Regions from separate parts of the Rossellomorea sp. y25 genome, predicted to be linked through region 2. Evidence: a T-box and tRNA genes for the amino acid it is inferred to sense, from the RefSeq annotation. Region 2 holds a T-box; the other holds one or more tRNA genes.
What was found. A T-box is a leader RNA that pairs with one kind of tRNA and senses whether it is charged. The one in region 2 lies ahead of AAEM60_RS10670 (tryptophan--tRNA ligase), so its partner is inferred to be a tRNA-Trp.

Region 1 (4,228 bases), 770 kb from region 2:
CCTGAGGAAGGCTCGTCCGCTCAGGGTTAGTCGGGACCTAAGTCGAGGCCGATAGGCGTAGACGATGGACAACAGGTTGATATTCCTGTACCACCTCTTTTCCGTTTGAGCAATGGGGGGACGCAGGAGGATAGGGTAAGCGCACTGCTGGATATGTGCGTCTAAGCAGTTAGGCTGATGATGAGGCAAATCCCATCATCGTGAAGGCTGAGCTGTGATAGCGAGCGAATTATAGTAGCGAAGTTCCTGATTCCACACTGCCAAGAAAAGCCTCTAGCGAGGAAAAAGGTGCCCGTACCGCAAACCGACACAGGTAGGCGAGGAGAGAATCCTAAGGTGAGCGAGAGAACTCTCGTTAAGGAACTCGGCAAAATGACCCCGTAACTTCGGGAGAAGGGGTGCTCTGGTAGGGTGCAAGCCCGAGAGAGCCGCAGTGAATAGGCCCAGGCGACTGTTTAGCAAAAACACAGGTCTCTGCGAAGCCGTAAGGCGAAGTATAGGGGCTGACGCCTGCCCGGTGCTGGAAGGTTAAGAGGAGTGCTTAGCGCAAGCGAAGGTGCGAATCGAAGCCCCAGTAAACGGCGGCCGTAACTATAACGGTCCTAAGGTAGCGAAATTCCTTGTCGGGTAAGTTCCGACCCGCACGAAAGGCGTAACGATCTGGGCACTGTCTCAACGAGAGACTCGGTGAAATTATAGTACCTGTGAAGATGCAGGTTACCCGCGACAGGACGGAAAGACCCCGTGGAGCTTTACTGTAGCCTGATATTGAATTTTGGTACAGCTTGTACAGGATAGGTAGGAGCCTTGGAAGCCGGAGCGCCAGCTTCGGTGGAGGCATCGGTGGGATACTACCCTGGCTGTATTGAAATTCTAACCCGCGCCCCTTATCGGGGTGGGAGACAGTGTCAGGTGGGCAGTTTGACTGGGGCGGTCGCCTCCTAAAGAGTAACGGAGGCGCCCAAAGGTTCCCTCAGAATGGTTGGAAATCATTCGCAGAGTGTAAAGGCACAAGGGAGCTTGACTGCGAGACCTACAAGTCGAGCAGGGACGAAAGTCGGGCTTAGTGATCCGGTGGTTCCGCATGGAAGGGCCATCGCTCAACGGATAAAAGCTACCCCGGGGATAACAGGCTTATCTCCCCCAAGAGTCCACATCGACGGGGAGGTTTGGCACCTCGATGTCGGCTCATCGCATCCTGGGGCTGTAGTCGGTCCCAAGGGTTGGGCTGTTCGCCCATTAAAGCGGTACGCGAGCTGGGTTCAGAACGTCGTGAGACAGTTCGGTCCCTATCCGTCGTGGGCGCAGGAAATTTGAGAGGAGCTGTCCTTAGTACGAGAGGACCGGGATGGACGCACCGCTGGTGTACCAGTTGTCTTGCCAAAGGCATCGCTGGGTAGCTATGTGCGGAAGGGATAAGTGCTGAAAGCATCTAAGCATGAAGCCCCCCTCGAGATGAGATTTCCCATCACGTAAGTGAGTAAGATCCCTAGAAGATGACTAGGTAGATAGGTCAGAGATGGAAGCATGGCGACATGTGGAGTTGACTGATACTAATCGATCGAGGACTTAACCACACTATAAAGCGGAGGCGGCTTGACCAGAAACGACAAGCATTTTTGGGCAATCAGAAGAGGGTGCCTTTTACCCTCAGCTGATTGAACTGAAATGACCTCGAGTCTCTAGCCGCCGGAGCTGGAATGGTATCTACTTGAAGAAGTAGATGCACAATTGGTCGGTATTCGGCTTTCTTGACATCAATTCTTTATCTAGTTTTCAGGGAATAAATTTTATAAGAAAATATAAAAAAAGCCTTGAAAAAATATATCTACGCGATATAATAATACTTGTCCTTAAAAAAGTGACAAGGAATTGTCTGGTGACAATGGCGAAGAGGTCACACCCGTTCCCATGCCGAACACGGAAGTTAAGCTCTTCAGCGCCGATGGTAGTTGGGGGATCTCCCCCTGTGAGAGTAGGACGTCGCCAGGCATATCGTTCCGCAGTAGCTCAGTGGTAGAGCTATCGGCTGTTAACCGATCGGTCGCAAGTTCGAATCTTGCCTGCGGAGCCATTATATGGAGAGCTGTCCGAGTGGCCGAAGGAGCACGATTGGAAATCGTGTAGACGGTTAACGCTGTCTCAAGGGTTCAAATCCCTTGCTCTCCGCCATAACACTTCTTCTTATTAAGGCCCATTGGTCAAGCGGTTAAGACACCGCCCTTTCACGGCGGTAACACGGGTTCGAATCCCGTATGGGTCACCAACACTTTTTTCCAAAAATGAAATAAAACAATGAATATAATGGAGGATTAGCTCAGCTGGGAGAGCATCTGCCTTACAAGCAGAGGGTCGGCGGTTCGATCCCGTCATCCTCCACCATGATTTTTCACGAAGCATAAGCTGAGTTGAATAATCATCCTTAATTTATAAGTTTAACTTAACAAATCATATCGTCGCGGGGTGGAGCAGTTCGGTAGCTCGTCGGGCTCATAACCCGAAGGTCGCAGGTTCAAATCCTGTCCCCGCAATACCATTTTTGACTTTGGATAGTATAATCCTTAATGAGTCACGCATGGATAGTTATTTTCGCTATTGCGAGGTAATGAAAGTTATTTTGCTGGCGCAACTCATGGTAAAAAAATTTGCAGGCGCGAAAATTTTTGGTCCGGTAGTTCAGTTGGTTAGAATGCCTGCCTGTCACGCAGGAGGTCGCGGGTTCGAGTCCCGTCCGGACCGCCATATTTATTTTGCATAATGGCTCAGTAGCTCAGTTGGTAGAGCAATGGACTGAAAATCCATGTGTCGGCGGTTCGATTCCGTCCTGAGCCACCATTTATTACTTGATGCCGGTGTAGCTCAACTGGTAGAGCAACTGACTTGTAATCAGTAGGTTGGGGGTTCAAGTCCTCTTGCCGGCACCAACCGAGTGATTTACTATTTGGAGGGGTAGCGAAGTGGCTAAACGCGGCGGACTGTAAATCCGCTCCTTCGGGTTCGGCAGTTCGAATCTGCCCCCCTCCACCAAGATTTTTTTCCTAGCGTAAGCGGAGTATTGAACCCCAGCTAATAGCAGGAAGATTCATTGGAAACCAATTATATTTCATAGGGGTATAGTTTAAAGGTAGAACGAAGGTCTCCAAAACCTTTGGTGTGGGTTCGATTCCTACTACCCCTGCCAATTTTATCATGGCGATTGTGGCGAAGTGGTTAACGCACCTGATTGTGGTTCAGGCATTCGTGGGTTCGATTCCCATCAGTCGCCCCATAAAAGTCACATTTTCATTTCCGTGACATATACTATCAGTGGGCTATAGCCAAGCGGTAAGGCATCGCACTTTGACTGCGACATGCGTTGGTTCGAATCCAGCTAGCCCAGTAGTGCGGAAGTAGTTCAGTGGTAGAACACCACCTTGCCAAGGTGGGGGTCGCGGGTTCGAATCCCGTCTTCCGCTCCAATATTAAGGCGGCATAGCCAAGTGGTAAGGCATGGGTCTGCAAAACCCTGATCACCGGTTCAAATCCGGTTGCCGCCTCCAAATGTAATGCCGGTGTGGCGGAATTGGCAGACGCGCACGACTCAAAATCGTGTTCCTCTGGAGTGCCGGTTCGACCCCGGCCACCGGTACCATTCGCGGGTGTAGTTTAGTGGTAAAACCTCAGCCTTCCAAGCTGATGATGAGGGTTCGATTCCCTTCACCCGCTCCAATTTACATATGATAGACTTTCTCATTAGAGGAAGTCTTTTTTTATTGTTCTGAGACTGAAATTTAGGAGGTAAATGTGGAAGAATGTAATAAATGAGTAGATTTTAGTGTGGATCAATGAGTAACAGCTTTATTTTAGTAGGATAAGGGGGGAGATTCGAAGTTTTTCAATATTATAGATAGTATTAGTAGCATTTTGTACAGGAATGGAGTTGAAAAAAGACTATTTTAGAGTGAAAATGATAATTTTACATAAAAAAGCGACTCTCTATAACTATATAACTGCTAGATTTATAGGCACTTGATAATTTATTATCGAGTTTAGCAGATATATTATCGACTTTTCGGATTTATTATCGAGTTTGGCAGATATATTATCGACCTTTCGATTTTATTATCGACTTTGCTACATTTATTATCGACTTTCCAATTTTATTTTCAAATTCACCACATTTATTTTCAATTCCAGCATTTTATTTTCAAAATCGCATTGTACCCTACGTTCACCTTATCAAGCCAAA
Region 2 (4,228 bases):
TATCTTCCAAATGCATCTTAAAGAAAGCAAGTTATACACCGATTTAAGGACTTAACACACGAGAGAAGCGTTCTTGTGTGTTTTTTTGTTAAAAAAGATTGGTGGTCACAAATGGACAGCTATACTCAGTAAGAAGTTGTTCATCTAAACGTAGCTGCTTTCTTTCGACCGTAGATTTGATATGATTGTAGAAGGTTATTTCATGTAAGCAAGATTGTAATTTAAGCTTAAATCGTCGAACATATAAATGTACGAAGGGCAATAAAGGAGAATATAGATGAAAGCTGCAATGATTTTTGACATGGATGGAACGTTATTTCAAACGGATCGTATTCTTGAAGCTTCACTTCATGATACGTTTCAACGACTAAGAGATGAAGGAACGTGGAAAGAGGATACACCTCTTGAAATATACAGAGAAATTATGGGTGTCCCTCTTTCTGTTGTGTGGAAAACACTTTTACCTCATCATCCCTTACATATACATGGGAAAGTGAATGATCTATTTCATGAAAAACTGATTGAAAATATTCAGAAGGGAAATGGATCTCTCTATCCACATACGGAGGAAATATTAGCTTACTTATCAGGGAGAGGTTTTCCGATCTTTGTGGCAAGCAACGGCTATCCTCATTATTTAAAGACGGTCGTGGAGTACTTTCATTTGGATCAATGGATTTTAGAGTGCTACAGCATTCAGGAAATACATTCAGATGACAAAGGGGAGTTGATTCGAAAAATCAAAGAGGATCATAATCTTACACATGGGATTGTGATTGGTGATAGATTGTCTGACTTCAAAGGAGCAGAGGCAAATCACTTTCTTTCGATAGGTTGTGCTTTTGATTTTTCTCAGGAAAATGAATTGCGTGAAGCGGATATTGTGGTTGAAGATCTCTTGGAGGTTAAAGATTATCTGGAGGAAATGAAATAAAGGAGGGATACGGGTGGAGGAAGAACAACTAGCCGTCTTTGATGAATACGGTAATAGGATTGGAGTAGCAAGTCGTTCCGAGGTTCATTTAAAGGGATATTGGCATGAAACTTTTCACTGTTGGCTTGCGCATTATGATGAGAGTAGTGGAGAGACCTATATTTACTTCCAACTGAGAAGTGATAAGAAAAAGGATTTCCCTGGCTTGCTTGATATTACCGCCGCTGGACATATCTTGTCAGAAGAGAAGATTGAAGACGGCGTAAGAGAAGTTCATGAAGAGCTTGGACTTCTTATTAAGATAGATGAACTGCAATCATTAGGAATTGTAAAAGGGGAATTAGATCAACGGGATATGATCGATCGGGAACTAACTCACGTATTCCTGTATTCCAAGCCGGTTGCATATGACGAGTTTCAACTTCAGTTAGAAGAAGTGTCCGGTATTTTCCGTACGACTCTTCAAGACTTTAAAGCCCTCGTTCAACAAACGAAAGCGGAAATAGAAGTAGAAGGATTTCATATTAATGAAACAGGAAAAACGGACTTCATTAAGCAAAGGGTGAGTTACCATCACTATGTTCCTCATGAAAGGTCCTACCTTCTTGAAATAATTGCGCGCATATCGGCTCATCTTTAGAAATTAATTCGTACTTCCCATAGTCAATATGGATAATAAAGGCTATCATAGTAATCTGGTACATACATAATGAGATACGAAAGTAGGAGGACACACTTGAACGGCACAGCACATATGGCTATTGGAGCAGCAACGGGATTTATTGTGGCGAACTCATTTGGATCTGGTCCTGACATAACCGCCACACTTGTGGCAATAGGCGGGGTATCCGGACTCATGCCTGATATGGATATTGACGGAAAGCTTAGTAACAAGGTTACTTTTTCACCCAAAATGATCAGAGCAGTGGCACAAATCATTGGTTTTTTAATGATGGTGTACAGCTATCTTGAAGGAATTGGGAAAGAACAATGGCTCGGGATTGGATATGGTGCAGGAATGATGATTCTCTCGAGTTTCATTACCCAGAGAAGGATGCTGATGATTACCGGCATCGGTGTGACAGCATGCGGTTGGCAGTTGAATGAAACGTGGTTATGGTTGTTGGGCATTTATATTTTCGTTGCCTCATTCGTTTCACATCGCAGTTATACTCACTCTGTTCTTGGAATTGTATATTATGGCATGATTGCCCATTATCTGGAGTCATCAATAATGATTGATGGAGTTTTTGAAGCGTGTGTAATCGGATATGCAAGTCATCTGATCGCGGATATGAAATTTCTCCCTTTTAATAAGAGAGGCATAAAACTTTTCCTTCCTCTTTCATCTAAAGAAATCTAAAATGTGTTTTCGCCTACTTGACCATTATTTCCTGATACATTAAAATAATGGAAACACTAAAATAGTTAAATGCGATGAGGAAGAAGAGTAGACGAACGAAACATTTCAGAGAGCTGATGGATGGTGAGAATCAGTATGGTGAAATCGTTGAATGGGCTTTTGAGCATCCAGGCTGAAATGAAGTAGGTTATGGCGGAGGGTCTCACCGATAAAAGAGACGATGTATCGAAGGCGACTTCTGTACATATGAGTGCGTTTACTAAAGTGTAAGCGAATGAAGGTGGCACCACGGGTTTCTCGTCCTTTTTTAGGGGATGAGAAGCCCTTTTTGTGTTTGGTTTTATTATTTTAGACGGGGGGATTGTTATGAAAAAACAAGTTCTGACTGGTATCAAACCAACAGGCAGGATTCATTTAGGGAATTATATTGGCGCCATTAAACCGGCATTACGATTGGCAGAGAATCAATCCTACAACACCGCTTATTTTGTTGCGGATTATCATGGGTTAACGAAGATACATGATCAGCATGAAATGAAAGAACTATCTTATGGAGTGGCGGCAGCTTGGTTAGCATTAGGGTTGGATCCTGATCGAGCGATTTTTTACCGTCAATCTGATGTACCTGAGATTTTTGAATTAAGCTGGATCCTCGCTTGCTTTGCACCGAAAGGATTAATGAACCGGGCCCATGCATATAAATCAGTAGTTGAAGATAATCAAAAAAGGGGCAGAGAAGTAGATGCAGGGGTCAACATGGGCTTATTCACCTACCCGATATTGATGGCGGCGGATATCCTTCTATTCCAAACGGAACTGGTTCCTGTCGGTAAAGATCAAATTCAGCATGTCGAAATTGCAAGGGACATTGCAGAAAACTTTAATAAGCAATATGGCGAAACATTTGTTCTTCCCGATTATGTGATACAGGAAGAAACATCTGTTCTACCGGGACTTGATGGACGAAAAATGAGTAAAAGCTATAACAATACCATCCCATTATTTGAAGAATCAAAAAAGCTTCAAAAACTAATCAATAAAATCAAAACAGATTCTTCACCCCCTGAGGAGCCTAAGGATCCTGAATCGTCCGTCATATTTTCGCTTTATAAGGAATTTGCAACATCCGATCAAGTTGAAGAAATGAGAAGGAGATTTCAAGGCGGAATAGGGTGGGGAGAAGCGAAAAAAGAGCTATTCCAAGTCATGAATTCATTTATCGAGGAACCTCGATCCAAATATGAAGAACTAATAGCCAACCCCAAGAGGCTGGATGCCATTTTAAAAGAAGGAGCCGATAAAGCAAGAGAAAAGACGATTCCATTTATGAAAGAAATTAAAAGGAAAATGGGTATCTTTCATTAAATAAAATGAATCGCTCTATTTTTTTGAATTCAGCCATTCATCTGGAGTTGATTGGAGGGAATGTGCGGACCTCTGCAAGAATATAGAAGCAGACGAAAAACGGCTCAAAAAGTTGCGTCACTATGTATGCTTCATTTTCGGATAATTCATAATTCTCATTGACATTTGTTCTTCTTTGTTATAAGTTATGGGAAAGTTATTTTTCACAAAATCATATAGTTTCTTATCAAGAGAGGTAGAGGGACTGGCCCGAAGACACCTCAGCAACCAGCCACAGTTTTAGGTATGGTGCTAATTCCAGCAAGTTGATGTCAACTTGGACGATAAGAGGGAGAACGAACGTACAAAACCTTCTTATTTTCATTAAGAAGGTTTTTTTGTTTTTTCCCTTTTCGTTTACAGGGAAAGAAAAGGAGAGAAGAATATTGAAAAAACATATTGATACTTTGCTTGTCCAGGCGGGAAACCGGAAAGATCCTGCAACGGGTGCTGTGAGCCTACCCATTCATTTATCGACTGCTTATGAACATAAGGGGATTGGGCAATCGACAGGCTATGATTACACA

Region 1: it has a tRNA-Trp gene. The T-box ahead of AAEM60_RS10670 (tryptophan--tRNA ligase) is inferred to sense a tRNA for this amino acid. The anticodon was not compared.

The regions. Positions count from the first base shown of each region.
Region 1 covers NZ_CP145886.1:1,372,652-1,376,879, forward strand. Annotated here, with positions in the region: rRNA gene AAEM60_RS06760 (23S ribosomal RNA) at 1-1,577, shown strand, start outside; rRNA gene rrf (5S ribosomal RNA) at 1,876-1,992, shown strand; tRNA gene AAEM60_RS06770 (tRNA-Asn) at 2,000-2,074, shown strand; tRNA gene AAEM60_RS06775 (tRNA-Ser) at 2,081-2,172, shown strand; tRNA gene AAEM60_RS06780 (tRNA-Glu) at 2,192-2,266, shown strand; tRNA gene AAEM60_RS06785 (tRNA-Val) at 2,307-2,382, shown strand; tRNA gene AAEM60_RS06790 (tRNA-Met) at 2,458-2,531, shown strand; tRNA gene AAEM60_RS06795 (tRNA-Asp) at 2,666-2,742, shown strand; tRNA gene AAEM60_RS06800 (tRNA-Phe) at 2,760-2,835, shown strand; tRNA gene AAEM60_RS06805 (tRNA-Thr) at 2,849-2,924, shown strand; tRNA gene AAEM60_RS06810 (tRNA-Tyr) at 2,944-3,027, shown strand; tRNA gene AAEM60_RS06815 (tRNA-Trp) at 3,108-3,181, shown strand; tRNA gene AAEM60_RS06820 (tRNA-His) at 3,193-3,268, shown strand; tRNA gene AAEM60_RS06825 (tRNA-Gln) at 3,308-3,379, shown strand; tRNA gene AAEM60_RS06830 (tRNA-Gly) at 3,384-3,458, shown strand; tRNA gene AAEM60_RS06835 (tRNA-Cys) at 3,466-3,539, shown strand; tRNA gene AAEM60_RS06840 (tRNA-Leu) at 3,548-3,631, shown strand; tRNA gene AAEM60_RS06845 (tRNA-Gly) at 3,635-3,708, shown strand.
Region 2 covers NZ_CP145886.1:2,142,556-2,146,783, forward strand. Annotated here, with positions in the region: gene AAEM60_RS10650 (hypothetical protein) at 1-21, shown strand, start outside; gene AAEM60_RS10655 (HAD hydrolase-like protein) at 278-934, shown strand; gene AAEM60_RS10660 (NUDIX domain-containing protein) at 948-1,574, shown strand; gene AAEM60_RS10665 (metal-dependent hydrolase) at 1,671-2,297, shown strand; T-box leader at 2,363-2,605, shown strand; gene AAEM60_RS10670 (tryptophan--tRNA ligase) at 2,664-3,662, shown strand; SAM riboswitch class I at 3,883-3,992, shown strand; gene AAEM60_RS10675 (methionine biosynthesis PLP-dependent protein) at 4,088-4,228, shown strand, end outside.